Regions from separate parts of the Streptomyces sp. GLSS-08 genome, predicted to be linked through region 1. Evidence: riboswitches for the same ligand, from Rfam matches in the RefSeq annotation. Region 1 holds a riboswitch; the other holds the start of a gene.

What was found. Region 1 has a riboswitch for cyclic di-AMP ahead of AC0ZLC_RS30325 (transglycosylase family protein). Riboswitches for the same ligand answer to the same signal wherever they lie in the genome.
Region 2: linked by a shared signal. The riboswitch ahead of AC0ZLC_RS26790 (C40 family peptidase) and the one ahead of AC0ZLC_RS30325 (transglycosylase family protein) in region 1 are both predicted to bind cyclic di-AMP.

What each region holds. Positions count from the first base shown of each region.
Region 1 is NZ_JBWJAQ010000025.1:1,760-17,632, reverse strand. Features, by position in the region: gene AC0ZLC_RS30375 (hypothetical protein) at 1-142, opposite strand, end outside; tRNA gene AC0ZLC_RS30370 (tRNA-Leu) at 499-584, opposite strand; gene AC0ZLC_RS30365 (ABC transporter ATP-binding protein) at 971-1,744, shown strand; gene AC0ZLC_RS30360 (ABC transporter permease) at 1,997-4,525, shown strand; gene AC0ZLC_RS30355 (class I SAM-dependent methyltransferase) at 4,587-5,882, opposite strand; gene AC0ZLC_RS30350 (NAD(P)/FAD-dependent oxidoreductase) at 6,141-7,547, opposite strand; gene AC0ZLC_RS30345 (Ppx/GppA phosphatase family protein) at 8,014-8,955, opposite strand; gene AC0ZLC_RS30340 (DUF501 domain-containing protein) at 9,193-9,732, opposite strand; gene AC0ZLC_RS30335 (FtsB family cell division protein) at 9,759-10,235, opposite strand; gene eno (phosphopyruvate hydratase) at 10,333-11,619, opposite strand; gene AC0ZLC_RS30325 (transglycosylase family protein) at 11,978-12,709, opposite strand; cyclic di-AMP (ydaO/yuaA leader) riboswitch at 12,714-12,884, opposite strand; gene AC0ZLC_RS30320 (LysM peptidoglycan-binding domain-containing protein) at 13,100-14,098, opposite strand; gene AC0ZLC_RS30315 (cytochrome P450 family protein) at 14,354-15,637, opposite strand.
Region 2 is NZ_JBWJAQ010000017.1:116,795-132,667, forward strand. Features, by position in the region: gene AC0ZLC_RS26755 (ATP-binding protein) at 1-1,105, opposite strand, end outside; gene AC0ZLC_RS26760 (SWIM zinc finger family protein) at 1,238-2,590, shown strand; gene AC0ZLC_RS26765 (DUF5691 domain-containing protein) at 2,643-4,271, shown strand; gene AC0ZLC_RS26770 (cobalamin B12-binding domain-containing protein) at 4,446-4,862, opposite strand; gene AC0ZLC_RS26775 (esterase/lipase family protein) at 5,230-6,090, shown strand; gene AC0ZLC_RS26780 (M23 family metallopeptidase) at 6,267-7,889, shown strand; gene pcrA (DNA helicase PcrA) at 8,065-10,572, opposite strand; cyclic di-AMP (ydaO/yuaA leader) riboswitch at 10,964-11,135, shown strand; gene AC0ZLC_RS26790 (C40 family peptidase) at 11,174-12,406, shown strand; gene AC0ZLC_RS26795 (hypothetical protein) at 12,502-12,855, opposite strand; gene AC0ZLC_RS26800 (C40 family peptidase) at 13,317-14,393, shown strand; gene AC0ZLC_RS26805 (hypothetical protein) at 14,545-15,171, shown strand; gene AC0ZLC_RS26810 (LuxR C-terminal-related transcriptional regulator) at 15,182-15,873, opposite strand, start outside.

The DNA of each region.
Region 1 (15,873 bases):
AGTGACAGGCCGTACGGTTGGAGCAGGTCCCCCGACCAGACCCGCCCGGGGCCGCACTCCCGAACGTGGGGAAGAGGTAGCGCTGCAAGTCGCCGTAGCGGGCCACCCGGTAGTGCTCCTCGATGGCGGTCCTGTTCTCCACGGAGGCGAGCGTGTACGTACGGAAGCGGTATCGGCTCTCGTCGTCTACACCGTCGACGATGTAGCCCTTGCCTTTCGCCCACCCCGGCGGCCACTGCCAGCCGTCTCGTTGACGGCGCCCTTGAAGACGTCGGCGGAGGGCTCGCCGTCGAACACCTCTGTCTGCCACGGGCGGTTCTGCCGCCGCCGAGCCGCCACTTCACCTGGTGGCTGGTGATGCCACCGGCCTTGTTTCTTCGAGAAACTACGGATGCCGTGACGGCACGATAGGACCCGGTGATCCCACGGGGTTCCCACACCACGAAAGAGAGGGAGCATCTTCCCGCCGTTCTGGCTGGTCACGCGCTGTGAGCGCGGTGGTGCCCGGAACCGGACTTGAACCGGTACGCCCGCGAGGGGCAGCGAGGTTTAAGCTCGCCGTGTCTGCATTCCACCATCCGGGCAGGCCATGGGCTCCGCATCGAGGATCCGAGCCTATCGGGACGCATCCCCCTAACTAGGGGTGCGTGGCCCGATCTTGTCTTATTTTATTGGCGTCTGAGGGTGCATCAGTACCTGGTACGGGCCATCCGCACTTGCCAATAGCCTTTCGGGCCGCCCCCGGCCGCGTATACGGAATGACGGAATTTCACCGCCTCGGTGACGGTGTTCGCGTGCCGCGGGCCTGATGGGTCCTCAGGGAGGATCGTCATCCCCAGGTATGACACGGCCGCCCGTGGTCCGACCGGAGTCGCCCCCGGGAACCGGAACAGGGGGTGACTACACGGCGCCCCAGGACCGTGAGGATGGACGACGTCCCCCAACGTCGTCCCGTCAGGAGCACCCTCCCGTGACCACCACCCCCCTCGCCGGCCGGACCACCGCGGTGGCCGCCAGCGCCACGGAACTCTCGAAGGTCTACGGACAGGGCGAGACCCAGGTGGTCGCCCTCGACCGGGTCACCGTCGACTTCCGGCAGGCCGAGTTCACCGCGATCATGGGCCCCTCCGGCTCCGGCAAGTCCACGCTGATGCACTGCGTGGCCGGCCTCGACACCTTCTCCTCGGGTTCCGTGCGCATCGGCGAGACGGAACTCGGGTCCCTCAAGGACAAGCAGCTCACCAAGCTGCGCCGGGACAAGATCGGCTTCATCTTCCAGGCGTTCAACCTGCTGCCGACCCTCACCGCCCTGGAGAACATCACGCTCCCGATGGACATCGCGGGCCGCAAGCCGGACAAGGAGTGGCTGGACACCGTGATCGGCATGGTGGGTCTCGCCGACCGCCTCGGCCACCGCCCCTCCGAACTGTCCGGCGGCCAGCAGCAGCGTGTCGCCGTGGCCCGCGCGCTCGCCTCGCGGCCCGACATCATCTTCGGCGACGAGCCGACCGGAAACCTCGACTCCCGGGCCGGCGCCGAGGTGCTGGGCTTCCTGCGCAACTCCGTACGCGAGCTGGGGCAGACCGTGGTCATGGTCACCCACGACCCGGTGGCCGCCGCGTACGCCGACCGCGTGGTCTTCCTCGCCGACGGGCGGATCGTGGACGAGGTGCACGAGCCGACGGCGGACGCGGTCCTCGACCGCATGCTGCGTCTCTCCGGCGGGAACACCCGGACGTCCTAGGGCCTGTCCGACGCCGAGGGCCGCACCGGCCGACCCGCCCGCGCGAGTCCGACACCGCCGCCCTCCCCCCAGCGTCGCGGGCCCGCCGCAACGCACCGCCATGGGCCACCGTCACCGCCCACCGCCACGGGCCGGCGTCCCCGCCCACCGCCGCGAGCATCGTCGCCCCGCCGTCGCGGGCCGCCTCCGCGACGGCCCGGACCGCTCCCGCGGCCGACCACAGCTTCTCCTTCTCCTGGACTGAGTCAACCCATGTTCCGTACCGCCCTGCGCACCGTCTTCGCGCACAAGGCCAGACTGTTGATGACCGTGCTCGCCGTCATGCTCGGCGTGGCGTTCGTGTCCGGCACCCTGGTCTTCACCAACACCATCTCGGACGCCCTCCAGAAGAGCTCCGCCAAGGGCTTCGACCACGTCGACGTCGCCATCCAGCCGGAGGCCCGGCAGGACGAGGGCGACCGGATCGGCAAGGAGCCGAAGCTCACCGAGCCCCTGCTGAAGAAGGCGGCAGGGGTCTCCGGCGCCGACACCGCCGTCGGCGTCGTGAACGGCTTCACCGCCCTGGCCGACAAGGACGGCGAGCTGATCGGCGACGGCTTCCAGTCGCAGGGCGGCAACTACTGGGGGAAGAAGGACCCGAGGTACCCGCTGACCGCCGGCCACGCGCCCCGCGGCGCTGACGAGGTCGCCATCGACTCGGAGACCGCCCGGCGGGCCGGGTACAAGGTCGGCGACACCCTGCGCCTCTCCGTCGACGGTCCCGTGCTGAAGCCCACGATCACCGGCGTCTTCACCACCGACGACGGCAATGTCGCCGCCGGCGGCAGCCTCGCCCTCTTCGACACGGCGACCGCGCAACGGCTCTTCGGCGAGCCCGGCACGTACGACGAGATCGACGTGACGGCCACCCCTGGCACCAGCCAGACCGCGCTGCGCAACGCGCTCGACGAGGTGGTGCCCGAGGACGTCGCCTACACCACCACCGGCAAGCGGCTCGCCGACGACCAGGCGACGATGATCGCCTCCCAGATGAGCGGCATGAAGACGGGCCTGCTGGTCTTCGCCGGCATCGCCCTGTTCGTCGGCACCTTCATCATCGCCAACACCTTCACCATGCTGGTCGCCCAGCGCACCAAGGAGCTGGCGCTGCTGCGGGCGGTCGGCGCCTCCCGCAGGCAGATCACCCGCTCGGTGCTGCTCGAGGCGTTCGTGGTCGGCGCGGTGGCGGCCGTCACCGGGCTGGCCGCGGGCATCGGCATCGGCGCCGGAATGCGCTCCCTGATGAGCACGCTCGGCGCCACCGTCCCGGACGGGCCGCTGGTCGTCTCGCCGGGCACCGTCGCCACCGCGCTCGCCGTCGGCATCCTGATCACCATGCTGGCCGCGTGGCTGCCGGGCCGCCGGGCGGCGAAGATCCCACCGGTCGCCGCGATGAGCAGCGTGCACGCGAAGGCGACCACCAAGTCCCTCGTCGTACGCAACACCCTCGGGGCCCTCTTCTCGGCGGCGGGCATCGCCGCGGTCCTGTTCGCCACGACCATGGACGGCTCGGACGGCCAGGCCCCGATGGGCATCGGCGCATGCCTGCTGATCGTCGGCGTGTTCATCCTGACGCCGCTGCTGTCCCGCCCGCTGATCGCCGCGGCGGCGCCCGTGCTGCGCGTCTTCGGGGTCTCCGGCAAGCTGGCCCGCCAGAACTCCGTGCGCAACCCGCGCCGCACCGCCGCCACCGCCTCGGCGCTGATGATCGGACTCACCCTGATCACCGGTATGACGGTGATGGCGGGCAGTCTCCGGACGTCGATCGACAAGATGGCCAGCGCCGCGATCAAGGCGGACTACGTGGTCTCGATGGCGAACGGCACCATGCTCTCGCCCGATGTGGAGAAGAAGCTCGCCGCCACCGACGGCGTCACCGCCACCAGCCCGCTGCGCGACGCGCCCGCGCGCATCGGCGGTGAGACGGAGTACCTGACCGGCGTCAACGGCAGGACCATCGAGAGCCTGACCGACCTCACCGTCGACGACGGCACCTTCGAGGTCGGCGGCGCGCGGGTCGTCGTCGACGACAGCACCGCCGACGCGCACGGCTGGAAGGCCGGCTCGCACTTCACGGTCTCGTACGAGGACGGCAAGCGGCAGCGGCTCACCGTCGCCGGCGTCTACCAGGGCAACGAGATGATCCAGGGCATCATGCTGGACAACGCGGCGCTTACCCCCCACCAGAGGGACCCGTACGACATGCAGGTCATGGTGAAGACGTCCGGCGGGCCCTCCGGTGCGGTCAAGGACAGGCTGGAGGCGGCGCTCGGCGACAACCCGGCCATGCTCGTCCAGGACAAGAAGGACATCTCCGAGGACATCGCGAAGATGTTCACCCTGATGCTGAACATGCTCTACGGCCTGCTCGCGATGGCGGTGATCGTCGCGGTCCTCGGTGTCATCAACACCCTGGCCATGTCGGTCTTCGAGCGCTCCCAGGAGATCGGCATGCTGCGTGCGATCGGCCTGGACCGCAAGGGCATCAAGCGGATGGTCCGGCTGGAGTCGCTGGTGATCTCACTGTTCGGCGGAGTGCTGGGCATCGGCCTGGGCGTCTTCTTCGGCTGGGCCGCCGGTGAACTGCTCGGCTCCAAGATGGCGACGTACGAACTGGTGCTGCCCTGGGGCCGGATGGCCGTCTTCCTGCTGCTGGCCGCGGCCGTCGGTGTCCTGGCGGCGCTGTGGCCGGCCCGCCGCGCGGCCCGCCTGAACATGCTGACGGCGATCAAGTCGGAGTAGTCGGACCCCAGTCAGGGGCCCCGTCCGGATCCGGACGGGGCCCCTCCCGCTTTCGCCGCCGCTACGTCCGCGCGTTCCAGGTGCGGGCCCGCAGCGGCATCCCGGAGGCGCCCGGTACGGGGGTCCGCACCGCGAGCACCTGGTTGACGCCGATGCGGTTGCGTTCGAACGCCAGGGCGCTGGCCGCCATGTAGAGGCGCCAGACGCGGGCGCGTCCCGGGCCGGTGAGCCGCACCGCCGACGCCCACTGCGCCTCCAGGTTGGCAACCCACTGACGCAGCGTCAGAGCGTAGTGCTCGCGCAGGGATTCGACGTCACGTACCTCGAACCCCGCCCGCTCCAGCTGCGTCACGGTGGTGCCGACCGGCGCGAGTTCGCCGTCGGGGAAGACGTAGGCGTCGATGAACTCGTCCGCGCGGTGCTTCGACTCGTCGCTCGCCGGGCGGCGCGCGATCTGGTGGTTGAGCAGGCGCCCGCCCGGCTTGAGCAGGGCGTGCAGCACGCGCGCGTACTCCAGATAGCGCTCGGCTCCGACGTGTTCGGCCATGCCGATGGAGGAGATGGCGTCGTACGGACCGTCGGTGACGTCCCGGTAGTCCTGCACCCGGATCTCGACCCGGTCGGTCAGCCCCTCGTCCGCGACCCGCTTGCGGGCGTAGGCGGCCTGCTCCTGCGACAGCGTGACGCCCACGACGCTCACGCCGTGCTCGCGGGCGGCATGGATGGCCATGGAGCCCCAGCCGCAGCCGACGTCCAGCAGCCGTCCGCCGGGCCGCAGGTCCAGCTTGCGGCAGACGAGTTCGAGCTTGTCGCGCTGGGCACCCTCGAGGGTGCCGGCATCCTCCCAGTAGGCGCAGGAGTACACCATGGACAGCCCGAGGACGATCTCGTAGAAGTCGTTGCCCACGTCGTAGTGGTGGCTGACGGCGCGCTTGTCGCTGCCTCTGGTGTGCAGGCGGCGGCGCCTGCGGACCTCCTCCGCGGGCGGGGCGGGCGGACCCATCGGCCCGCCCATCCGCAGCAGGCCCCGGACGGCCGCGCGCACGTCGGGATCCCGCAGGGTCTCGCCGAGGCCCCCGGCCCCCGTCGGGCGCTCCCACAGGAGTCCGGCCATCACCCTCAGGGCCGCGTAGAGGTCCCCCTCCACCGCGAGGTCCCCGGCGACCCAGGCCCGGGCGAGCCCCAGCTCGCCCGGCTTCCAGATCAGCCGGCGCAGGGCCCGGCGGTTCCTGATCACCAGGGTGGGGCCGCCCGGCGGCCCCGCCTCCGAGCCGTCCCAGGCACGCATGCGCACCGGGAGCGGGGCTCCCAGCAACTGCTCGAAAAGGCTCTTCAGCCGCAGCGCGGCATCGGGCATGGCCACACCTCCGTGACAGCGGATCCCGAAACGTCCGACACCACGTAAACACCAACCGCCCCCGCGCACAGTCCCCCACCCGTGTCATGGATGGGCAAAAATAGGTGCATAGAGCATGGTCTCGGGGATGCCGGGCCGCGCCGTACGGGGACGCCGACGGGCCCCGGGGGGAACCTCCCGCCCCACCGCGGAACGCCGAAGGGGCCGCCCGCACCACGGATGGCGGGAGGCCCCTTCGGGTCGATCAGTGACCGGAGGTCAGGAGGCCTTGGCCTTCTCCTCGGTCTTCGCCTGCGGGAGCTTGGCCTCCGCGGCCTGCGCGACGGCGGGCGCCGGCTTCGCGGCCTCGTAGAACTCCTCGCGCGGGGTCTCGATGGCGCCGAGGGAGACGACCTCGCGCTTGAGGAACATCGCGAGCGTCCAGTCCGCGAAGACGCGGATCTTCCGGTTCCAGGTCGGCATCGCCAGCCCGTGGTAGCCGCGGTGCATGTACCACGCCAGCCGGCCCTTGAGCTTGATCTTCATCTTGCCCATGACGATCATCGCGACGCCCTTGTGGAGGCCGAGACCGGCCACCGCGCCCTTGTTCGAGTGCGCGTACTCCTTCTGCGGGAAGCCCCGCATGCCGGAGACCACGTTGTCGCCGAGGACCTTCGCCTGACGCAGCGCGTGCTGCGCGTTCGGCGGGCACCAGGCGTTCTCGACGCCGGCCTTGCGGGCGGCGATGTCCGGGACCTGCGCGTTGTCGCCCGCGGCCCAGATGTAGTCCGTGCCCTGCACCTGAAGGGTGGGCCGGGTGTCCACGTGACCGCGCGGGCCGAGCGGGAGACCGAAGCGGGAGAGAACGGGGTTCGGCTTGACGCCGGCCGTCCACACGATGGTGCTGGAGTCGACCTCGAGGCCGTTCTTCAGGACCACGTGCCCCTCGACACAGGAGTCCATCGAGGTGGAGAGGTAGACCTCGACCCCGCGGCTCTCCAGGTGCTCCTTGCCGTACGCGCCGAGCTTCGGGCCGACCTCGGGAAGGATCTTGTCCGCGGCGTCGACGAGGATGAAGCGCATGTCCTCACGGGACACGTTGTTGTAGTACTTGGCCGCGTCGCGGGCCATGTCCTCGACCTCGCCTATGGTCTCCGCACCCGCGAAGCCACCGCCCACGAAGACGAAGGTCAACGCCTTGCGGCGGACGTCCTCGTCGGTCGTGGAGTCGGCCTTGTCGAGCTGCTCGAGGACGTGGTTGCGCAGGCCGATGGCCTCCTCGATGCCCTTCATGCCGATGCCCTGCTCGGCGAGGCCGGGGATCGGGAAGGTGCGGGAGACCGCGCCCATCGCGATGACGAGGTAGTCGAAGGGCAGCTCGTACGCCTCGCCCACGAGGGGGGCGACCGTGGCGACCTTGCGGTCCTGGTCGATGGTGGTGACCCGGCCGGTGAGGACTTCCGCCTTCGGCAGGACGCGTCGCAGCGGGACGACGACGTGCCGGGGCGAAATGCTGCCGGCGGCGGCTTCGGGGAGGAAGGGCTGGTAGGTCATGTACGACCGGGGGTCGACGACCGTGACGGTCGCCTCGCCGTAGCGCATCTTCTTGAGGATGCGCCGAGCTGCGTACAGGCCTACGTACCCACCGCCTACTACGAGGATCCTGGGACGCTCCGTGGTGCTCATGCCATCGAGTATCCACCCGCCTCAGGGGGGTCGCTCGTGCGCCCCTTCACAAGCATGGGTGGGGCCTCTGCTACACTGCGCGGCCCACGTGACCCAGGTCATGCCGCAGCAGGGGAACCACGGCACCCCGCGGACCGTTGTCAACACCGCGTGAGCAGCCAATCCGGGCCGTCGGGCCGCTGAACCGGCCTCTTGTTCCACGCGGTCGTCACGCCCCGGAAACACTCCCGTGAGCACCCTCCCGCGCCCCGCGAGCCCCTCGGAAGGGCCAACCGGACCCCATCCGCATTCCCGAGGCCCGAATTCCTTGTGAAGAACTTCACGAACTTTCCCGACGGCGCGTCACCAAGGGGTCCTTCCGGGCCCCTCGATCGCGCTCAAACGTTATCCGACCTGCTCAGCCGAGGCTACCGACGGGTAGTAAAGATTCCCTCACGGGTGGCCCCGCGCCGCGGGGAGGACCCCGTCACGCGACGGACCACGCGATGCCGTCGAGGATGTCGTGCTCGCTGACGACGACCTCGTCGGCGCCGATGCGCTCCATGATCGCGAGCAGCACGAGGGCGCCGGCGGCGATGACGTCGACGCGGCCGGGGTGCATCGAGGGGATCGCCGCGCGTTCCGCGTGCGTCGAGGACAGCAGCCGCCCGGTGATCTCGCGGACGGCGGCGTGCGGGATCCGGGAGTGGTGGATCGCCGTCGAGTCGTACTCCGGGAGGTCCTGCGCGATCGCCGAGACCGTGGTGACCGAGCCCGCGAGGCCGACCAGGGTGCGGGCCTCGCCCAGCGGGACGGTCCGCTCTGCGAGGTCCAGCGCGGCCTCGACGTCCGCCCGGATCGCCGCGATCTGAGCGGGCGTCGGCGGGTCGGCGACGACGCCGTCGTGCACGAGGTGCCGCTCGGTCATCCGTACGCAGCCGACGTCCACCGAGCGCGCGGCACGGACCCGGTCCTCGCCGACCACCAGCTCCGTGGAGCCGCCGCCGATGTCGACCACCAGGTACGGCTTCGCCAGGTCGTCCCGCCCCGTCAGCTCCCTGGTCGCGCCGGTGAAGGAGAACTCCGCCTCCTGGTCGCCCGTGATGACCTCCGGCTCGACCCCGAGGATGTCCAGGACCCCGCGGACGAACTCGTCGCGGTTCTCGGCGTCGCGGGAGGCGGACGTCGCCACGAAGCGCAGGCGCTCCGCGCCGTGTTGCCTGATGACGGCCGCGTACTCGCGGCAGGCCGCGAAGGTGCGCTCCAGCGCCTCGGGGGCGAGCCGCCCCGTCCGGTCGACGCCCTGGCCGAGGCGGACGATGGTCATCCGGCGGTCCAGGTCGACGAGTTCACCCGTCGCCGGGTCCGCGTCCGCCACGAGCAGACGGATCGAGTTGGTACCGCAGTCGATGGCGGCGACCCTGGTCATGCGTGCGGTCTCCTGTCGTGAGGACACTTCGGAACAAGCCCGGGCCCGGGGGTTTCCAGCCCGTCCGGCGTTCGAGGACGAGGCCGTCGGAGCGGGGGTGCCGGAAGGCCGGAGCCGGGGAGGGTCCAGCCCGTCCGGCGCTTGCGGACGAGGCCGCCCCGGCCGGAGCCGGGGGTCCGGGGGCTGACCGTCCCCCGGGAACGGCGCCCCCGGGGGACGGTCAGCCCTGGGGGACGGTCAGCCCTGGGGAAGGTCGGCCTCGCCCGCGGGGACCACGCACGCACCCTTGCGCCACCACTCCGGCAGCATGGCGATCGCCTCGTCGCCGAGGGGGTTCACGCCGGGCCCCGCGGCCAGGGAGTGCGCCACGAGCACGTGGAGGCACTTCACCCGGTCCGGCATGCCGCCCGCGCTCGGGAACCCCTCCAGGACGTCGATGGCGTCCCGGCGGGCGATGTAGTCCTCGTGGGCGGCCCGGTAGGCCGCGGCCAGCTCGGGGTCCGTGGCCAGACGGTCCGTCATCTCCTTCATGACGCCGTTCGCCTCGAGCGTCCCGATCGCGGACGCCGCCCGCGGGCACGTCAGGTAGTACGTCGTCGGGAACGGCGTGCCGTCGGGGAGGCGGGGCGCCGTCTCCACCACGTCGGGCTGACCGCAGGGACAGCGGTGCACGATCGCGCGCAGCCCGCGCGGCGGACGGCCGAGCTGCTGCCTGAAGGCCTCGACGTCGGCGTCGGTCGGCTCGGTGCGCGGGGTGGGCGGTGGGGGCGTTTCCATGCCTTGTGTGGTGTCTTTCTGGTCAGTTACTGGGCGGAGCGGTCGGACTTGTCCACGCCGTCCCAGACGTTGGCGTACCAGGGGCGGTCGGCCGCTCCCTGGTCGGTGCGGGACTTCTTCACCGCGTCCGGGTCGATCACGATGTAACCCGTCTCGCCCGGCATCACGAAGTGCAGCCGTTGCCGGATCTGCTGCTCGGCGTACGCGTCGTCCTGCCAGCGGGCCTTGAGGTCGCGCAGCTGCTCGACCCGCTGCCGGGCCTGCTCCTGCTCGCGCTCCAGCTCGGCGACCTCGGCGCGCTGGGACACGTACTGCCTCATCGGGTACGCGAGGGCCACGATCAGTGAGCACAGGACCAGCGCGAGCAGCGCCGCACGGCCCGTCAGGCGGGAGCGATGGGCCTGCCGTTTGGTCTGGGAGCGGTAGACCCGGGCCGCCGTCTGCTCACCGAGCAGGCGCAGCCTGGTCGTGGTGGAGAACCGGTCCCGGTCCTTCACGGCCATGAATCCCGCCTCCCCGGCACAAGCCCGTCACGTGCGTACGTCCCCGCACACGGTACGGGACCGAGTACGGGGACGTACGTACGACGCTTCCTGCGGGTCAGCCCTTGAAGCGGGGGAACGCCGAGCGGCCGGCGTACACCGCGGCGTCGTCGAGGATCTCCTCGATGCGCAGCAGCTGGTTGTACTTGGCGACGCGGTCCGAGCGGGCCGGGGCGCCGGTCTTGATCTGGCCGCAGTTCACCGCGACGGCGAGGTCGGCGATGGTGACGTCCTCGGTCTCGCCGGAGCGGTGGGACATCATGCACTTGAAGCCGTTGCGCTGGGCCAGCTCGACGGCGTCCAGCGTCTCGGTCAGCGAGCCGATCTGGTTGACCTTGACGAGCAGGGCGTTGGCGGAGCCCTCCTCGATGCCGCGGGCCAGGCGCTCCGGGTTGGTGACGAAGAGGTCGTCGCCGACGATCTGGACCTTGTCGCCCAGCTTGTCGGTGATGACCTTCCAGCCGGCCCAGTCGTCCTCGTACAGCGGGTCCTCGATGGAGACCAGCGGGTACGCGGAGACGAGCTCCTCGTAGTACTCGGTCATCTCGGCGGCCGAGCGGGACTTGCCCTCGAACTCGTACGCGCCGTCCTTGTAGAACTCGGACGCGGCGACGTCGAGCGCGAGCGCGATCTGCTCACCGGGGACGTAACCGGCCTGCTTGATGGCCTCGATGATGAGGTCGAGCGCGGCGCGGTTGGACTCCAGGTTCGGGGCGAAGCCGCCCTCGTCGCCGAGGCCGGTGGACAGGCCCTTGGTCTTCAGCACCTTCTTGAGGGTGTGGTAGACCTCGGCACCCCAGCGCAGCGCCTCGGAGAAGGACTCCGCGCCAATCGGCGCGATCATGAACTCCTGGATGTCGACGTTCGAGTCGGCGTGCGAGCCGCCGTTCAGGATGTTCATCATCGGGACGGGCAGCAGGTGCGCGTTCGGGCCGCCCAGGTAGCGGAACAGCGGCAGGTCGCTGGCCTCGGAGGCGGCGTGCGCGACGGCCAGGGAGACGCCGAGGATGGCGTTGGCGCCCAGCGAGCCCTTGTTGTCGGTGGCGTCCAGGTCGAACATCGCCTGGTCGATCAGGCGCTGCTCGGTGGCGTCGTAGCCGACGAGCTCCGGGCCGATCTGCTCGATGACCGCGAGGACGGCCTTCTCGACGCCCTTGCCGTGGTAGCGGTTGGGGTCACCGTCGCGCAGCTCGATGGCCTCGAAAGCACCGGTGGAGGCGCCGGACGGGACGGCGGCACGACCCGTGCTGCCGTCGTCGAGGCCGACCTCGACCTCGACGGTGGGGTTCCCTCGCGAGTCGAGGATTTCCCGGGCTACGACGACGTCGATGGACGGCACGAGCATCTCCTTCTGGGATGTGACGCGGGTAGCGGAGCCCCTTGGCCCCAACTGCACGGAGCCGCGGTCGGCTCCGCGACATGAGCCTAACCGGCTCCGGGGGATCGGCCAGCCGGTCGACCACCCCATGGACAGAACCGAGAGTAAATTGTTTCCGAACGGAACAAAAACCTGCCCCGTACAGGTAACCGCTTCGGAAGCGGGCCCACGGCGCGTCCATGAAAAACCCCGCTCCGGTGCGTACGGGGGAACACGCACCGGAGCGGGGAGCCCATGGGGGCGGGGGCGGCCCGCACGGGGACTCCATGGCGGAGTCCCCGGATGAGGGAGGGCCGTGGTTCAGCTGTCAGCCCGTCGGCCGGTGTCAGCTGAGGTGGAGCTGCTGGCCCGGGAAGATGAAGTCGGCATCGTCGATGATGTCCTTGTTCAGCTTGAACAGCTTCTGCCAGCCGCCCTTGACCTTCTTGTCCGCGGCGATCGAGCTGAGGGTGTCGCCCTTGACGACCTTGTACTCGCCGTCACCCTTCTCGACCTTCTTGCCGGTCGGGGTCTCGACGGTCTTCTTGGCCGTCTCCCGCTCCGAGGAGCGCGAGGCGCGCTGGTCCTGCGACTGCGGGGCCTGCTGCTGCGGCTGGGCCGGCTGGGCCGTGGCCGTGCTCTGCGAGCCGGAGCCGGAGCCGGAGTTGGCACCGGAGCCGGTGTCGGTCGACGAGCCGCCGGTCGAGGCGCCGGACAGGCCGGTGCCGCAGGTCGGCCAGGCACCCTTGCCCTGCGCGGCGAGCACCTTCTCGCCGACTGCGATCTGCTGGGACTTGGAGGCCTTGTCGGCGGTGGCGGCGTAGGCCGAGCCGCCGTAGGCGGACCAGGTGGAGGCGGAGAACTGCAGGCCGCCGTAGTAACCGTTGCCGGTGTTGATCGACCAGTTGCCGCCGGACTCGCACTGGGCGACGGCGTCCCACTCGGAGGTGCTGGCGGCGGAGGCGCTGCCGGCCGCCATCAGCGGAGCGGCGATGGCGACACCGGTGACACCGGCGAGCGCGGCGACACGGGTGGCCTTGGACGGGCGGCGGTGCTTGCCCTTGTTGTTGAGCAGCATGAAGTGATCCCCTCACCGACGCCTGCGAGGTGAGCTGTCGGGTTCGGGCGGGTGAGTGCCCGGTCGTCCGCCTCTGGCGTCCGACTCCACCCCAAGCCGTTCCCGGGTGTCTCTCGACTCCCGGACCCGGCACTTACCTTGGGTCCCCCGCTCCTGCCTACGGCGCTTGCGCGACGACTGTTCCCGGCCGGCCACTGGCAGGATTCGGCGTTGCGACCGTCGGGGCCCGCTGTAGCGAGCGATCACGACCGTAGACACGCGGCCGCCGGAATTTCAAAGATGATCAGGGTTTCTGAGACCCTTGTCTCACTCCACCAAACCGGACATTGCGGTGCGAAACATGACGCGAACTGGCGCTGTTTTGTACCTGATTCGCCATCTGACGCCCACTTAGTCTCCTGCGACCTCAAGGCTCTGACCGGGGAGGATGACGTCCGGGTCGGTGCCGACCGTCTTCTCGTTCTCCGTGTAGAGCTCGTTCCATCCGCCCTGCACGGCAAGGGAGTCGGCGATGCTCGTGAGACTGTCGCCGAGGCGGACGGTGTACGAGCCCTCCGCGGCGTCGCGGGGAGCGGCGGAGCCGCGCGAGACGTGACGGCCGGAGGAGGCCTCCTCGCCGCCGGCGGTCGCGTCGGCGTCCGTGCCGGCGTCGGCACTGGCGCCGCGGTGCCGACCGGTGCCCGTGCCCTCGCTCCCGGTCGCGGCGGTGGCGTCCGAAGAACCTGCGGTGCGACCCGACTTGTCCGAGTCGTCAGCCTTCGCCTTCCCAGCGCCCTTGCTGTCGGCCTTGCTGCCGGCCTCCGGGGAGGCGGTGGCGTCCTCGTCGGCCTTCGACGGCGTCCCGGGCTTCACCGCCTCGCCTGACGCGGCCGGAGAGGGCTTGGCGGTGGCGCCGCCGGACGACAAGCCTCCCGAAACGGGCGCGTCGCTCGACGGGGACGAATCGGGCGAGGGGGAGGCCGGCGATGCGGAGGAGTCGTCGGCGAGACCGGTGTCGACCTCTACGGACGCCGAGTTCTTGCTGAGGCCCGAGAGCGGTCCGCAGGTGGGCCAGGCGGCCAGGCCCTGCTTGTCGAGAACCTTCTCGGCGACGGCTATCTGCTGCGAGCGGCTGGCCTCGTCGGGGCTCGGCGCGTACGCGAGGCCGCCGTACTTCTCCCAGTTCTCCTGGGTCATCTGCAGGCCGCCGTAGAAGCCGTTGGCGTTGTCGGCACTCCACGAACCGCCGCTCTCGCACTCCGCGACCCGGTCCCAGGTGGTGCCGTCCGCGGCACTCGCACCGGTGGCACCGAGCAACGGGATCGCGATGGCCGATCCGGTGACTCCTGCCGCGACGATGAGCGCCGGAGCCTGGCGGGGGCGACGGTGACGACCGTTCCCGGAGAGCATGCGGTGGCCTTTCGAAGACAGCGATGACAGGCGCGACGGAAGATCCATCGCGTTGATGCGTGAACGTATCGGCAGTCGAACGCTTGTCACAAGTCGATGCAGCGCAGATCACGTGAAGATCACATTATTGACGGTGCGTCATGTTTGACGCCTCCGCGCCCGCGTACCGCCGGGCGTGAACTCCACCGGTGTGCGCCTGTTGCGAGCGCAATGCGCCCGTCCGTCGCGGGCCCGCCGAGGGTCCGCCGGCATTGCCTACCGCGAAGGGGTGAACTCCACCGGGAGGGTCCGCAGTCCCCGCATGATGAGACCGCCGCGCCAGCGCAGGTCCGCCGGATCGCCCGCGAGGCGCAGGTCCGGCAGGCGGGTGAGGAGCGTCGCGAGGGCGGTCTGTCCCTCCAGCCGGGCGAGGGGCGCGCCGAGGCAGTAGTGGATGCCGTGCCCGTATCCGAGGTGCTGGTTGTCGCGCCGGGAGAGGTCCAGCGTGTCCGGCTGCCCGAAGCGCTCGGGGTCGCGGTCGGCGGCCGCGAGCACGACCAGGACGGGGTCGCCCGCGGCGATGTCCTGACCGCCGATCCGGACGGCCTCGGTCGCGAACCGCCAGGTGGCGAGCTCCACGGGCCCGTCGAACCGGAGGAGTTCCTCGACACCGGTCTCCAGCAGCGCGGTCTCCTTCGCGGCGAGGGAGGTCTGCAGCCGCTGCCGCTGCTCGGGGTGGGTGAGGAGGGCGTAGGTCCCGTTGCCGATGAGATTCACGGTCGTCTCGAAACCGGCGAAGAGCAGGATGAAGGCCATCGCCGCGGCCTCGTTCTCGGTGAGGTGCTCACCGTGGTCGGAGGCGCGGATGAGCCCGGAGATGAGGTCCTCGCCCGGCCCGGGGTGGTCCGGGAGTGCGGCCCGTTTCCGGTGGATCAGCTCGGCGAGGTAGCCGCGCATCTTCTTCACGGACCGGGCGACCCCGCCCCGCGGCCCGCCGCCGTGCCGGATCATCATCCCGGCCCAGTCCCGGAAGTCGTCCTGGTCCTCGCGGGGAACGCCGAGGAGGTCGCAGATGGCGTAGATGGGGAGCGGGAAGGCGAAGTCGTGGATGAGGTCGGCGCTGCCCCGGTCGGCGAACCGGTCGATGAGGTGGTCCGTGAGTTCCTGGACCCGCGGCGCGAACTCCGCCACCCGCCGGGGCGTGAACGCCTTGCTGACCAGCTGGCGCAGCCGCGTGTGGTCCGGCGGGTCGATGTTCAGCAGATGCGTCATCAGCTCTGCCTTGCGCTCGCCCGGAATGCCGGTCTTCCCCTTGGCGTGCGCCGGCTCGTCGTGGTGCGCCGGGTTCTTGCTGAGCCGGCCGTCCGCGAGGGCCTGCCTGGCGTCCGCGTACCGGGTGACCAGCCAGGCCTCCACACCGCTCGGCAGCCGCGTCCGGTGCACGGGCGCGTGCTCACGGAGCCAGGCGTACGCGGGGTAGGGGTCGGTGGCGAACTCCCAGGTGAAGAGCTCGGGGGCCGGGTCGGGAGCGCTGCCGTCCGGGGTGCTGCTCGCGGGCACGGGACCGGTGGGGGTGGCGCTCCGGTCGGCGGGGTGTGCGGGATTGTCGGTCACGCGTCGACGGTATCCGGGGTGGCGGGAGGGGCGACGGGGCGTCGGGCAGCAACCAGGCCGTCAGGGAGGCGGCCGGGGTGCCGGGAACCGGCTGGGACTGTCCGGGAGGCGGCCGGTGTCCGGGAAACGGCCGGCGGCGCCAGGAGGCGGCCGGGGGGTGCCAGGAGGCGGCCGGGGCTGTC
Region 2 (15,873 bases), on a different contig from region 1:
GCTCACGGACGACCGCTTCCAGGTACTCCTGCCAGATGACCCGGTCGGCGGCCGGATCGCGGACGACGGCACCGAGGATGCCGGCGGCCACGTCGCTCGGGCGCAGGACGCCGTCGCCGAAGTGGGCGGCGAGGGCCAGGCCGTTGGTGACGACGGAGATCGCCTCGGCGGTGGACAGCGTGCCGCTCGGGGACTTCAGCTTCGTCCGCCCGTCGGCCGTGACGCCGTCGCGCAGCTCACGGAAGACCGTGACGACGCGGCGGATCTCGTCGACGCCCTCGGGCGCGGCCGGCAGGTCGAGGGAGCGGCCGATCTGGTCGACGCGCCGCGAGACGATGTCGACCTCGGCGTCGGCGCTCTCGGGCAGCGGCAGCACCACCGTGTTGAAACGGCGGCGCAGCGCGCTGGACAGCTCGTTCACCCCGCGGTCCCGGTCGTTGGCCGTGGCGATCAGGTTGAAGCCGCGGACGGCCTGCACCTCCTGCCCCAGCTCCGGTATCGGCAGGATCTTCTCCGACAGGATCGTGATCAGCGTGTCCTGGACGTCGGCCGGGATCCGGGTCAGCTCCTCGACACGGGCCGTCATGCCCTCGGCCATGGCCCGCATGACGGGGCTCGGCACCAGTGCGTCGCGGCTGGGGCCGTGCGCGAGCAGCTGCGCGTAGTTCCAGCCGTAGCGGATGGCTTCTTCCGGGGTCCCCGCCGTGCCCTGGACGAGCAGCGTCGAGTCGCCGCTGACGGCCGCGGCGAGATGCTCGGACACCCACGTCTTGGCGGTGCCGGGCACGCCGAGCAGGAGCAGGGCCCGGTCGGTGGCGAGCGTGGTGACGGCGACCTCGACGATGCGGCGCGGGCCCACGTACTTGGGTGTGACGACCGTGCCGTCCGGCAGGGTGCCGCCCAGCAGATACGTCGCGACGGCCCACGGTGACATCCGCCAGCGGGCCGGCCGCGGCCGGTCGTCCTGCGCGGCCAGCGCGGCGAGTTCGGCGGCGAAGGCGGTCTCGGCATGCGGCCGCAGCACCTCGCCCGCCTCCTCCGCGGGCCGCCCCGGGAGCTTTCCCGCGGGCGGATTGATGGACGACGGGTCAACGGACACGGACATGGCTCGGTCCCCCTCCAGCTCGGCCGGTTCGATCTGGCTCCACCGTGCACCACGCCACTGACAATGCGCTCTGACCTGCGCGGATACCCTCGCCTGGATCGATTGTCAGTGGCGGGATCTACCGTCGTTGTCATGACTCAGCAGGGGGTGCGCTGGACGGCGGATCAGGTGCTGGCACTGGCGCCTGACGTCGCGTCACGCAAGGCGGGGAGCAGGCTCGGGACGGCCGGACCGTGGTCGGAGGCGGGCAGGTCGGGCGAGGGGGCGGTGTGGGGACTGTGCAAGGGCAGTGGCAGCAGGCCGTATCAGACGGTCGTCGACCTCGCGGACTCCACCGGGCCCGCGTACAGATGCAGTTGCCCGAGCCGGAAGTTCCCGTGCAAGCACGCGCTGGGGCTGCTGCTGCTCCGGGCGGCCGAGGACGGCGCGGTGCCGCCGGGGCAGGCACCGGACTGGGCGGAGCAGTGGCTGGAGGGAAGGAGGAGGCGCGCGGACGAGAAGCGGGCGGAGCGGACGTCCGGTCCCCCGGCCACGGGGGATCCGGATGCGGCGCGGCGCCGGGCGGAGCGCCGGGCCGAGCGGATCACCGCGGGGGCGGCGGAACTGGAGCAGCGGCTGACCGATCTGCTGCGCGGCGGCCTGGCCCGGACCGAGCAGGCGGGGTACGGGATGTGGGAGGAGACGGCGGCCCGCATGGTCGACGCGCAGGCGCCCGGGCTGGCGGCGCGGGTGCGGGAGTTGGGGGCGATCCCGGCGTCCGGCCCGGGGTGGCCGGTGCGGCTGCTGGAGGAGTGCGCGCTGCTCCATCTGCTGGACCAGGGGTGGTTGCGCCGGGAGCGGCTGCCGGACGGCCTTGCGGCCACGGTCCGTTCCCGGGTGGGGCTGCCGGGCTCCGCCGACGGCCCGCCGGTGCGGGACCACTGGCTGGTCCTCGCCCAGTACGACACGGCTGACAGCACCCTCACCACGCGCCGCATCTGGCTGCACGGCGCCGGGTCCGGCCGCACCGCGCTGCTCCTCTCCTACGGGCCGGCGGGCCGCGCACCCGAGCTGGCGCTGCCGGTGGGACTGGCCTTCGAGGCGGAGCTCTCGGCGTACGCGGGTGACGGCCGGCTGCGGGCGGCGCTGGGCGAGCAGTTCACGGCCCCCGCGCCCACGGACCTACGCCCGCCCGGCATGACCACGCCCGAGGCCACCGCCCGTTACGGCGAGGCCCTGCGGTCCGACCCCTGGCTGGACTCCTGCCCGGTGACGCTGAGCCGGGTCGTACCGACCCCGGCCGGCGATTCCTGGCAACTGGCCGACGCGGAGGGCGATCTGGCGCTGCCGGTGGCCCCGTCCGCCGTTTCCCGCCCGGGGCTGTGGCGCCTGGCCGCGCTCTCCGGCGGCGCACCGGTCACCGTCTTCGGCGAGTGCGGCCACCGCGGCTTCACGCCCCTGACCGCCTGGCCCGAGGGCCGGGGAGAGGCGGTACCCCTGTGCTGACGACGTATCTCTCCCCGTCCGCCGTGACGGACCGGCCGCCGAAAGGACGCTCATGAACAGCACGGCCGCTTTTGCCGGCGCGCCCGCCGGTGACGCCTGGGAGGAGCTCGTCACCTCCGCGCTGCTCGGGACCGACCGGCGTACGCCACCGGGGTGGGCGCCGGGACGGGAGGCACCGGCAGCCCTGCTGGACGCGGCCGCCGTGGAGACCGTGCGGCGCCGGGCCGGGCTGCGCCCCGCGCGGGCCGCCGCCCGGCCCGAACCGGCCGCGCGGGACCCCCGCCCGCCCCTGCCGCCCGCCGCGGCCCGACGGCTCGCGATGCTGCTGGCGGACCGGTCCGGCGCGGGGTCGGGCGGTCGCCGGGGTTCTGCGCCCGACCTGATGGAGCTGCTGCCGCAGTGGCTGGCCCTGGCGAACGCACGCGGTTTCGCCCCGCCGCCGCAGGCGCTGCCCGCGCTGCTGGACGCCGCCCGGGGCCGTACCGACCTGCGGCCCGCCGCGCTGGCCTTCGCGGGTCCGCGCGCGCTGTGGCTGGCGCGGCTCAACGCGGACTGGCGGTTCGCGCTGCGCGCCGCGCCCGGCGGCGGTGCGTCACTGCCGGGCCACGGGGAGCCGGAGCGGATACGGGAGTTGTGGGAGGAGGGGCTGTTCGCCGAGCGGGTCGCGCTCCTGTCGGCGATCCGGGCGCAGGACGCGGCGACGGCCCGCGAGCTGCTGGCGACGACGTGGACGACGGAGCGGGCGGAGGACCGCCTGATGTTCCTCGACTCCCTGCGGACGGGCCTGGAGGCCGCGGACGAGCCGTTCCTGGAGCGGGCGCTGGCCGACCGGAGCCGCAACGTGCGGGCCACGGCGGCGGAGCTGCTGTCCGCGCTGCCCGCGTCGGCGCTCGCCGCGCGGATGGCGGACCGCGCCGGTTCCTGCGTCGCGCTGGACCGTACGCGGAGTGTGCCGGCGATCGTGGTGGAGGCCCCCCACCAGTGCGACGCGGGCATGGAGCGCGACGGCGTGGTGCCCAAGCCGCCGGCGGGCCGGGGGGAACGGTCCTGGTGGCTCGGCCAGTTGGTGGAGGCCGCGCCGCTCGGGACGTGGCCCCGCCGCCTCGGGGGGCGTACGCCGGAGGAGATCGTGGCGCTGCCGGTGACGGACGACTGGCAGGCGGAGCTGCACGGGGCGTGGTGCCGGGCGGCCGTGCGGCAGCGGGACCCCGACTGGTCGCGGGCGCTTCTCGGCGCGCCGTCCGCCCCGGAGGCCGGCGGCCCGGGCGCGGTGTCGCTGGCGGAGCGGGCCAAACTGCTCGCGACGCTGGGCGCCGCCGAGCGGGCCGGGTGGGTGGCGCGGTTCATCGCCACGCACGGGCTGTCCGAGGCGTTTCAGCTGCTCGGTGTGTGCGCGGTGCCGTGGAGCGAGCCGCTCGGACAGGCCGTCGTGGACGCGCTGAACATCGCGCGGGACGCGGGCAGCTATCCGTGGAGTTTCAGCGGGGTGATGGGGCTGGCCGAGCGGTGCCTGGATCCGGGGGAGGCGGGGCGTCTGGAGGGCCTCACCGCGATCCCGGACGAGCCGGAGGACGCCTCCCCGGGGGCAGGCGGTTACTGGGCCGAGGCCTTCCAGCGCCTCACCACCACCTTGCGGCTGCGAGCCACCATGTCGGCCGAGCTCACGGAGCCGCCCCCGTGACCGGGCACCCCGCGGCCGGGCACTCCGCTGCCGGCTCCGGGCACCCGGCACCGGCGCCCGGCGCACCCCAGCGGAGTCCCGCGCCCGGCACAAGGGGCGCGACGGTGCGTCCAAGGCTCGCGCGGTTTCCGAAGACGGCACCTGCACCGGGCATCCGCCATCCCGTTGGAAGCGCTACGCCCCCGCGGGCTGTCGCACGTTCGCCCGTACCCAGTCCACGATCGACGCCGTGGTCGCGCCCGGCGTGAAGATCTCCGCGACACCCTTCTCCTTGAGAGGCGCGATGTCCGCCTCGGGGATGATGCCGCCGCCGAAGACCTTGATGTCCTCGGCCTCACGCTCCTTGAGCAGGGAGATCACGGCCGCGAAGAGCGTGTTGTGGGCGCCGGACAGGATGGAGAGACCGATCGCGTCGGCATCCTCCTGGATCGCCGTGTCCACGATCTGCTCCGGGGTCTGGTGCAGTCCCGTGTAGATGACCTCCATACCGGCGTCGCGCAGCGCACGCGCGATCACCTTAGCCCCGCGATCGTGGCCGTCGAGCCCCGGCTTGGCCACCACCACGCGGATCGGACCGGCTGCCACACCCATCACTGCCTCCATGAACCGACTACACAACCCGGTGCCCCGCGCCGCACGGACCGGGGAAGTGAACGAACGTTATCGCCAGCATCCCGCACCCGGCAGTTTCACGGTGGAGACCGAGGGGGAAATCACACGGTGGGACACGTTCGCCGCGCTCGTCTCTGATTTCCGCGGCACACGCGCCGCGGGGACCTGCGGCACACGCCGCGGAGGGGTGCGCGCGACAGGAGAGCCGACTCGAGTCGCCGCACCACGGCGCCGCGAGCGGGGCGCGGCGGGGCCACCGGCCACCACCGGCTCGCCGCCCCATGGCTTTCCACGAGGGCACACGGGGGACAGAGGCGTCCTCCGGCGTGCCGACGGGAGGTCGGCCATGAAGGCCACCTGGGCAGTGCAACCCCTTCTTCCTCTCTGCCGGCGCATCCTTCCCGGCAGGCTGGCCGGACTCTCGACGGCTCTCCTGAAGGCGACGGCCCTGGAGATCACGATCCTCGCCGGGCATCTGCTCCTCTATCCGTCCGGCATCGCCCAGGAGCGCCGGGCCGCCCCGCCGCTCCCGCCGCCGGACACCGCCACGCTGCCGGGCGACGCCAGGCCCCCGGTGGTGCTGCTGCACGGGTTCATCGACAACCGCTCGGTCTTCGTGCTGCTGCGGCGCAGCCTCGCCCAGCACGGCAGGCAGCGCGTCGAGTCGCTCAACTACTCCCCGCTCACCTGTGACATCCGCACCGCCGCCGAGCTGCTAGGGCGGCACGTGGAGGAGATCTGCGAGCGCACGGGCCACGCGCGGGTGGACATCGTCGGGCACAGCCTCGGCGGTCTGATCGCGCGCTACTACGTGCAGCGCCTCGGCGGGGACCACCGTGTGCGCACACTCGTCACACTCGGCACGCCGCACTCGGGCACCCGGGTCGCTCCCCTGATGAACGCCCACCCGATCGTCCGCCAGATGCGCCCCGACTCGCCCGTGATCGGTGAACTGCGGCTGCCCGCGCCGGGCTGCCGTACGCGTTTCGTGGGTTTCTGGAGTGATCTCGACCAGCTGATGGACCCGCTGGAGACGGCCTGCGTCGACCATCCGGACCTGCTCGGGCAGAACGTGCGGGTGAGCGGCGTCGGACATCTCGCGCTTCCCGTCCACCCCGCGGTCGCGGCCGGGATACGCCAGGCGCTCGACATCGAGGAGACGGAAGCTCCCGCGGCCGGCCGGGCCGAAGGCCTGACAGTCGCCTGATATCGAACATTCATCGAACGCCAGGCCAAGGTCGTGCCTGCAGTCCCCCGAAACACGGCCGAATGCCCGTTTCCCGCCAGCACGAAACCTGCCGAAGATTGTCGCGCCCGCGTACCGCCGGGTACAGTCGCCGCACTGCTCTGCCAGCCCCTGTTGTCGAGGCGAAAGAGAAGTTGGTGAACGACCGTCACCCGTCGGGGACCGTTACCCCCCCGGCTCCGGCTCCCGATGCCGCCGAGGCGCACCATGCGCCGTACGGCCACCAGGACGCCCCGTACGGCGACTTCACCATGTACGACGGGTACCCCGCCACCGGATTTCAATCAGGCTGCGGCAGTTACGAGGCCGCGAGTTTCGCGACCGACCCGCTCTTCGGTGACATGCCGGGCTCCGCCCCGGGCGCGTCCACCGGTTCGTACGACGCCACGCAGTGGTCCGCCGGGGGCGATTCCTCCCCCCTCACGGGCGCACACCAGCCGACACCGGGCTTCGACCCGTACGCGGCGCAGCACCAGGCCACGTACGACACCGCCGGTTACGCCACCACCGACTGGTCCGGCGGCTACCAGCAACTCGGCGGTATTCCCGCGCAGTCACAGGGCCAGGACGCCACCGGCCAGTGGGACGCGGCCGCCTGGAACCAGGCCGAGCCCGCCAACCCCCTCGACCAGGGCGACCGCACCCAGCAGTGGGGCACGCAGCCGCTCGACACGGGCGCGTACGACGCCACCCAATGGAACAGCGACGGCGGCCAGGACGCGTACGAGACGTACGACCGGGCCGCTTCGTCGTCGGAGACCTACGACCAGCCGCAGTCCGTGCCCTTCGACCAGCAGGCGACCGCCACCTTCGAGCAGGTGCCGTACGACCAACCCGGCCGCCCTGCCGACGAGTTCGACGCGAGCGACGGCGAGGACGACTCGCACGACGGCGAGTTCGACTCGCACGACGGCGAGGACGACCAAGAGCCGCAGTCGCTGCTTCTCGACGGTGTCGAGGAGACCGCCCCGGAAGCGGCCGGGCCCGTTCCCGGTTCGCGTTCGGCATCGCGCGCCGGGAGCCGTTCCCGGCGCCGCGCCCCGGCCAGGCGTTCCGCCCTGCTGACGGTGGCCGTGCCCTCGGCGTGCGTGATGGGCGTCGCGGGGATCGCCGCCGCCTCCGTCGTGAGCGTGAGCGCGGACGACAACACCGAGACGACGGCCGCCGCTCCGGAGAAGACGTCCGTGAAGCCGTCCGCCGCGAACAACCAGCTGGACACCCAGCTCGCGAACCTCTCCGCCGACGCCGACGACTTCGCCGACCGGGCGAGCCGGACGCAGGAACGTATTGACCTGAAGGCCGAGCAGGAGGCGAAGCGGAAGAAGGCGGCGGAGGACGCGGCCCGCAAGGAGCGGCTGCGCCCCAAGTTCTCGCTGCCGGTCGCGCAGAAGGGGCTCAGCGCCTACTACGGGCAGTCGGGCATCAACTGGATGTCCGTGCACACGGGCATCGACTTCCCGGTCTCCTACGGCACGACGGTGATGGCCGCGACCGACGGCACCGTACGGACGCAGTGGAACAGCGCGTACGGGAACATGGCGATCGTGACCGCCAAGGACGGTACGGAGACCTGGTACTGCCACCTCTCCACGTACAAGGTCCCGTCGGGGACCGTCGTGAAGGCGGGTGACCCGATCGCGTTCTCCGGGAACTCCGGCAACTCGACCGGCCCGCACCTGCACTTCGAGGTCCGTCCGGCGGGCGGCTCGGCGATCGACCCGCTGTCGTGGCTGCGCAGCCACGACATCGACCCCACCTGAGTCCCACCCGCTCCGCGTCCCCCCAGCCCCACCGTCCCGCGTCCGCTGAGTGCACCCTTCGGGCACCCCTCTGCGCCGCACCGATCCCGTGCCGGCCGGCGCGGGCGCCCCGTCCGGCGGGCCCGGGCGGTGATGCCCGGGCCGGGCCCGTGGACGCCGGGCGCGCCGGGTTTCCCTACAGCTTCTCGACAGGCGCGTAGCGCAACAGCAGCCGCTTCGGCTTCGGTTCGCCGAAGTCGACCGTGGCCTCGGCGTTGGCGCCGGTGCCCTTCACTCCGACGACCGTGCCCAGGCCGAACTGGTCGTGGGTGACCCGGTCGCCGACGGCCAGGGAGACCACCGGCTTCTCGGCGACGCCGCGGCGCGTCGCGAAGCCGGACGCGCCGGAGGCGGCGGACCGCGAGCGCGACGAGGAGAGCGAGGCCGCCACACCCGAGACGGGGCCCGCGGCCACCGGGCCCATGCCTCCCGTGCGCTTCCAGTCCAGATGCGCGTCCGGGATCTCCTCCAGGAAGCGGGACGGCGGGTTGTACGAAGGCTGACCCCAGGCACTGCGCATGGAGGAACGTGTCAGGTACAGCCGCTCCCGCGCGCGCGTGATGCCGACGTACGCGAGGCGCCGCTCCTCCTCCAGTTCCTTGGTCTGGCCGAGCGCGCGCATGTGCGGGAAGACGCCGTCCTCCATGCCGGTGAGGAAGACGACCGGGAACTCAAGGCCCTTGGCGGTGTGCAGGGTCATCAGGGTGATGACGCCGTTGCCGTCCTCCTCGTCGGGGATCTGGTCGGAGTCGGCGACGAGGGCGACACGCTCCAGGAACTCGGCGAGGGTGCCGGCGGTCTCGCCCTCTCCGGCCTCCTGCTCGAATTCCAGTGCCACGGCGGCGAGTTCCTGGAGGTTCTCGATCCGGGTCTCGTCCTGCGGGTCCGTCGAGGCCTGCAACTCGGCGAGATAACCGGTGCGTTCGAGGACGGCCTCCAGGACCGTCGCCGGGCCGGCGCCGGACTCGACGACCGTCCGCAGGTCCTCCATCAGCGTGTTGAACCGCTTGACGGCGTTCGTCGAGCGGGCCGCCATGCCGTACGCCTCGTCGACACGGCGCAGTGCCTGCGGGAAGCTGATCTTCTCCCGCTGGGCGAGGGCGTCGATCATGGCTTCCGCCCGGTCTCCGATGCCGCGCTTGGGCACGTTCATGATGCGGCGCAGCGGGACCGAGTCCTCCGGGTTCGACAGCACGCGCAGGTACGCGAGGACGTCGCGGACCTCCTTGCGCTCGTAGAACCGGACGCCGCCGACGACCTTGTACGGCAGGCCGACGCGGATGAAGACCTCTTCGAACACACGGGACTGGGCGTTCGTCCGGTAGAAGACGGCCATGTCCCCCGCCTTGGCCTCGCCCGCGTCCGTGAGGCGGTCTATCTCGTCGGCGACGAACTGGGCCTCGTCGTGCTCGGTGTCGGCGACGTAGCCGGTGATCCGCGCGCCCGCGCCCGCGTTGGTCCACAGGTTCTTGGGGCGGCGGGACTCGTTCCGCTCGATGACCGCGTTCGCGGCGCTCAGGATCGTCTGGGTGGAGCGGTAGTTCTGCTCCAGCAGGATCGTCGTCGCGTCCGGGTAGTCCTCCTCGAACTGGAGGATGTTGCGGATCGTCGCGCCGCGGAAGGCGTAGATCGACTGGTCGGCGTCACCCACGACGCACAGCTCGGCGGGCGGCAGGTCGTCCTCGCCCGGCGGCACGTCCACGGGGTGCTCGGCGGTGCCGACGAGCTCGCGGACGAGGGCGTACTGCGCGTGGTTGGTGTCCTGGTACTCGTCGACGAGGACATGGCGGAAGCGGCGGCGGTAGTGCTCGGCCACGTCCGGGAAGGCGCGCAGCAGATTGACCGTCGTCATGATCAGGTCGTCGAAGTCGAGCGCGTTGGCCTCGCGCAGCCGCGACTGGTAGAGCGCGTAGGCCTGAGCGAGGGTCTCCTCGAAACCTCCTCCCGACTCCGTCCGGGAGGCCCCGGCGGCCTGGGCGGCGAAGTCCTCCTCGTCGATCAGCTCGTTCTTCAGGTTCGAGACCTTGGCGCTGAACGACTTGGGCGGGTAGCGCTTCGGGTCGAGGTCCAGGTCGCGGCAGACCAGGGCCATGAGGCGCTTGGAGTCCGCGGCGTCGTAGATCGAGAACGAGGACGTGAAGCCGAGCCGCTTCGACTCGCGGCGCAGGATGCGGACGCACGCGCTGTGGAAGGTCATCACCCACATCGCGTTCGCGCGCGGGCCGACGAGCTGCTCGACGCGCTCCTTCATCTCGCCCGCGGCCTTGTTCGTGAAGGTGATCGCGAGGATCTGGCCGGGGTGCACGTGCCGCTCGCCCAGCAGATACGCGATGCGGTGCGTGAGCACGCGGGTCTTGCCCGACCCGGCGCCGGCCACGATGAGCAGCGGGGAACCGGCGTGCGCCACGGCCGCGCGCTGGTTCTCGTTCAGCCCGTCCAGCAGCGTCGCCGGGTCCACGGCGGGGCGTGCCGCACCGTCGCGGTAGTACGCGTCCCGGCTCGGGGGCACGTCGAAACGGCCGCCGAACAGGTCGTCCGGAAGCTGCTCCGGCGTCCCGTCCTCGGGCGGCGGCGGGGGCTCTTCCCCGTGGGCCCCGGAGGGCTTGAGGTCCGCCAGGAAGCTGTCGTCAAAGAGGCTGCTCATCGCCTTCCGAGTCTAGGCCGCCCCACTGACAGCCCGTGGCCACGTCGGGACTCCACGGGTCTCCCAGAAGCGGACGGGCGGCCTCCGGCACCACGCGGGAGGCCGCCCGCCGGACACGTTCCCCCTGCCTGGAGCCCGCCGCCCGACCCCGCCTCGCCCTCCGGATCCGCACCGTCACCTCGGGTGACCGGCACGGACGAGACGCACGCCACGTCACGCGGACCGCGGAGACCGTCCGGACACCGAGTCGGCCGGAGGTGCGAAGCGACCCCCGAAAAGAAGGTCACAAAAACGTATCGGGCATATCGGCCATCAACCTTCACAGAAGCCACACGAGTTGGCTAACGTGCCGGTCAGGCCGCCCGACCCAACCGGCGAACGACGCCGGGCCGCGCGGCCTCCGCCGAATCCGGCGCGCCCACGCGGCGGCCGGAACCGGGGACCCACCGATCTTCGGGGTGAATCGGTCCGACCGCCCGTCCGGGCGAGGACCGTAGGGCAACCCTTCCGAACCACCCGCCCGAACCCGACAGCTAACCCGGTAGGCGGATCATGGAAGGAGTCGCCTCTCTTGGCGTCGCAACGCACAACGCGTCCCGCAGTGACGCGCGTAGCGGGCGCACGGGTCCCGGGTCTCGCCACGGCGGCCCTCACCTCCGTGGCCCTGCTCTCGCAGACCGCGAACGCCGCACCCTCGGCCGATTCGAAGCCCAGTCGCGAGGAAGTCCAGAAGAAGGTGGACGACCTCTATCACCAGGCCGGGACGGCCACCCAGCGGTACAACACGGCCAGGGAGAAGAGCCCCAAGCAGCGCACGCGGGACGACACCCCCCGCGACGACGTGGCCGGCCGCACCGAGAGGCCCCCCACCGCGCGCGCGGAACCGGTTCCGTACGCCGTCACCCTGTCCCGCACCGGGGCCGCCGTCTCCGACACCGCCCCCGTCCTGCCGGCCGGCCACACCGCCGAGCAGGCGGCGACGGTGCGCAAGGGGTCCGAGGCCGCCGGGGGGCCGGAGAAACCGGCCGTGCCGCAGCGGACGCTGAAGTCGGCCAAGGCGCAGGTGCAGCGGAAACTCGCCGACGCCCGCGGACTGCTCGCGCAGCTCACCGCGGCGGAGAAAGCGCGGCTCACGGCGGTCGAGGAGCGGCAGCGGGAAGCCGCGGAGCGCAGGACCGAGGAGCCGGCCCAGCAGCAGACCGCCCAGGAGAAGCCTCGCCCGGAGGCGCCCGCCCGGCAGGACCCGGACTCCCCGGCCGACGGCCCGGGCAGCACGGCGGACGCCCCCTCGTACGCCCCTACGCCCGGTACGGTGCTCGCCACGGACGGTCCGTCCTACGCCACCACGGCCGGCACGGTACTCACCACGGACGACCCGTCCTACGCCACCACGGCCGGCACGGTACTCACCACGGACGGTCCGTCCTACGCCACCACGGCCGGCACGGTACTCACCACGGACGGTCCGTCCTACGCCACCACGGCCGGGAAGGTGCTCGCCTACGCCCGGGCGCAGATCGGCAAGCCGTACGTCTGGGGCGCCATGGGCCCGGACTCGTACGACGGCTCGGGTCTCACGCGGGCCGCGTGGATGGCCGCCGGTGTCTTTCTGCCCCGCACCACCCGGGACCAGGCCGGCGCGGGCACCAGCGTCCCGCCCTCCGAGATCGCCCCCGGTGACCTGGTGTTCTTCGACGACGACAGCGGCCACGTCGGGCTCTACGCCGGCCACGGGATGATGATCCACGCCTGGAGGCCGGGCGCCTACGTCCGCGAGGAGCCGCTCCACCACGGCGGCGAGTCGTCGATCCACAGCGTGGTACGCCCGGCGTGAGGGCGGGACCGCGTCAGGCGTGACGCGGTGTCCGGCGTGATCCCCCGGGTCACGCCGGACACCGGCCGACGGTGGTCCGAGAAGGCTCAGGACCTTCAGGTCCAGAGCACCGCGATGAAGATGTTCGCCGTGGTCAACAGGCCGACCGCGGCGAAGGCGCCCTTCTCGACCTTCTCCTCGTCGCGCTTCACGTAGACGAGACCGAGGATCACGATCAGCAGGGCCAGCTTCACGCCGAGCTTGATGTTGTCGAGCGGGTTGTCGTCGGCCTGGTTGAGGCCGACCAGTACGACACCGGTGACCAGCATGGTGAGCGCGCCGTGCAGCATCGCTGGGACGAACCGGGCGGTGCCCCGGCCCATCGCCTTCAGCTGGGTGAGGAAGCCGCCGAGCAGCGCGGCGATCCCGATGATGTGCAGGCCGACGAAGAAATGGATGAGTACGTCCATGGGGCCGGAGCCTAATCGGGCGCCCCGGCGTCTCCCCGCACCGGCCTCCCCCGACCGGCCTGGCCCCGCCCCCCTGCCCACCTGAGTCACCTGAGTCACCTGAGCGACCGCGTGGGCTCATAGCACCGGGGCCTCCCCTGCCACCCGGACAACCGCCGCATCGGTCAGTACTCGGCGTCGAGCCGACACCCGCGGCCCGGGATCGCGGTCGCATACGGTCACCCGGCGGTCCACTCCCGCCACTTCCGCACATGCCGTCACGGCCCCCGCCCGCCCACGTTTAGCGTCCTCCCCCAGGTGACCGGCTCTCCACCGCCGCCCGGCCAGGGGCGGCACCGGCCACTTCCGCCGAAAGGTCCGGCGGCGCCCCGTCCCCCTGTGCGGGCCGCCGCCGGACGCGTCACCGCCTCCCGCTTTGGCGGTCGTGCGGCCCGAGTCTTCGCGAAAGGACGTGTGCCCTCGTGGCATCGCACCGCAAGCCCGGACACCGTTCGTTCGGCGGCCGGACGGCCCGCACCGCCGCCACCATCGCCCTCGCGGGCGCGGCGACGGCAACGGCGTTCGAGGGCACGGGGTACGCCGAACCGCAGCTCACCCCGGCGCAGGTCAAGGCCAAGGTCGACAAGCTGTACCAGGAGGCGGAGGCGGCCACCGAGAAGTACAACGGGGCGAAGGAGAAGGCCGACAGCGGGCAGCAGCGGCTGGAGACGCTGCAGGACGAGGCGGCACGCCGGACGGACCGCCTCGACTCGGCCCGCGACACGCTGGGTTCCATCGCCACCGCGCAGTACCGCAGCGGTGGCCTCGACCCCGCGCTGCAGCTCGCGCTCTCCGACGACCCCGACCGGTATCTGGACGGGGCCGCGCTCGCCGAACGCGCCGGGAGCCGGCAGGCCTCGGCCGTAAAGGACGTACGCAAGCAGCTGCGGGAGATCAGGCAGCTGCGCGGCACCGCCCACCTCCAGCTCGCCTCCCTCACGTCACGGCAGGCGGAGCTGAAACGCCAGAAGAAGAAGATCAACGAGAAGCTCGGGAAGGCACGGGAACTGCTGTCCCGGCTCACGAACGAGCAGCGGGCGCGGTTCGGGGCGGCCGGCGGCACCGGACACCCGTCCCGTTCGTCCGCGCGGGCCCCGGGCGTCCTGCCGTCCGGCGGCGGTGCGGAGGCCGCGTCGGCCACGGCGCCCGACTCCCGCGCGGGGGCCGCGGTCGCGTACGCCTACCAGAAGATCGGCCGCCCCTATGTGTGGGGCGCCACCGGCCCCGACGCCTTCGACTGCTCAGGGCTCACGCAGGCCGCGTACCGCGCCGCGGGCGTCGCACTGCCGCGTACGACGTACGCGCAGATCGGCACGGGACGACGGGTCTCCCGCGCCGAACTCCGCCCGGGCGACCTGGTCTTCTTCTACTCCGGAATCAGCCATGTGGGCATCTACGTGGGGCAGGGCAGGATGATCCACGCCCCGAACCCGTCGGCGCCGGTGCGGCTGGCCCCGATCGACCAGATGCCGTTCGCGGGGGCTACGCGGGTGGTGTGAGGACCCCGTACGGCAAGTGAAGGATTCCGGCCGGACGCGGGTACGCGCTGATGGCATGGGCACGTTCGCGCGGTAGCGTCGACGACAGTCGCGTACCGCCGCCCGTCGTCGCCCCGCATCATCGACGCCCGTCGCCGCTCGAGAGGTCCCGATGCCGCACTCCCTGCTGCCACCGCTTCCGCCGCCGTGGCACACGCGGACCTGGCCGGACCGGTCGGCGCTGCTTGCCGACCGGGGACGGGCCCTGGAGGAGCTGCGCGCGCGGAGCCTCGGGGTGCACCGGGTGCTGCTGCTCTGGCTGCTGTCGCTCGCGGCGATCATCGGGTGGGCGCTGCTGGTGCTCCCGATCCAGCAGTTCGAGCAGGGCGATCCCACCGGCTTCGTCCTCGGGCCGATCTTCGCGCTCCTCGGCCTGGCCTCGCTCGCCCCGCCCGTCGTCGCGATCGCCGTCGGCGTGCGCCGCGACCGCCAGATCCAGCAACTCCTGGACGCCTGGCTGGTGCTGGACAGCCACCCGCCGACGGACGCCCGCCTGCGCTCACCCGGCCTCAGCCTCTTCTGGCTGCTCTCCTCGGCCGGCATGTGCGCGATCGGCCTGTGGGCGTCCCTCGCGGCGGTCGCGGGGGCCGAGCCGAACGCCCACAGCGACGTCGCCCTCGGGACGGGCACCGGTCTGATCCTGTGGCTGACCGGCCTGATCGGGATCGCGAAGGCCGTACGCCACTACCGGTGGGCGCTGCGCATGCTCGGACCGGCGGCGGCCGGAACAGCCCGCTGAGCCCGACGGCTCACACCAGCCGGCGCGCCGTCGCCCAGCGGGTCAGCTCGTGGCGGTTCGACAACTGGAGCTTTCTCAGCACCGCCGAGACGTGGGACTCGACCGTCTTGACGGAGATGAACAGCTGCTTGGCGATCTCCTTGTACGCATAGCCGCGGGCGATGAGGCGCAGAACCTCGCGCTCCCGCTGGGTGAGCCGGTCGAGGTCCTCGTCGACGGGCGGGGCGTCGGTCGAGGCGAAGGCGTCGAGGACGAACCCGGCCAGGCGGGGCGAGAAGACCGCGTCGCCGTCCTGGACCCGGAAGATGGAGTTGACGAGGTCACTGCCGGTGATCGTCTTGGTGACATAGCCACGGGCGCCGCCGCGGATGACACCGATCACGTCCTCGGCAGCGTCCGAGACGGACAGCGCGAGGAAACGCACCGGCTGCTCGGGGTCGGCCATCAACGGAGCGCAGCGGCGCAGCACTTCGACGCCGCCGCCGCCCGGCAGGTGGACGTCGAGGAGCACCACCTCGGGTCGGGTGGCCGTGATCACCGTGACCGCCTGGTCGACGTCGGCGGCCTCGCCGACCACCTCCACGCCGGTCCGCTCGGTCTCCCCGATCTCGGCCTGCACCCCCGTACGGAACATGCGGTGGTCGTCGACGAGGACGACCCGCGCCCGGCGCCCGTCCGTGGCGGCCGCTCCGGCCGCCCCCG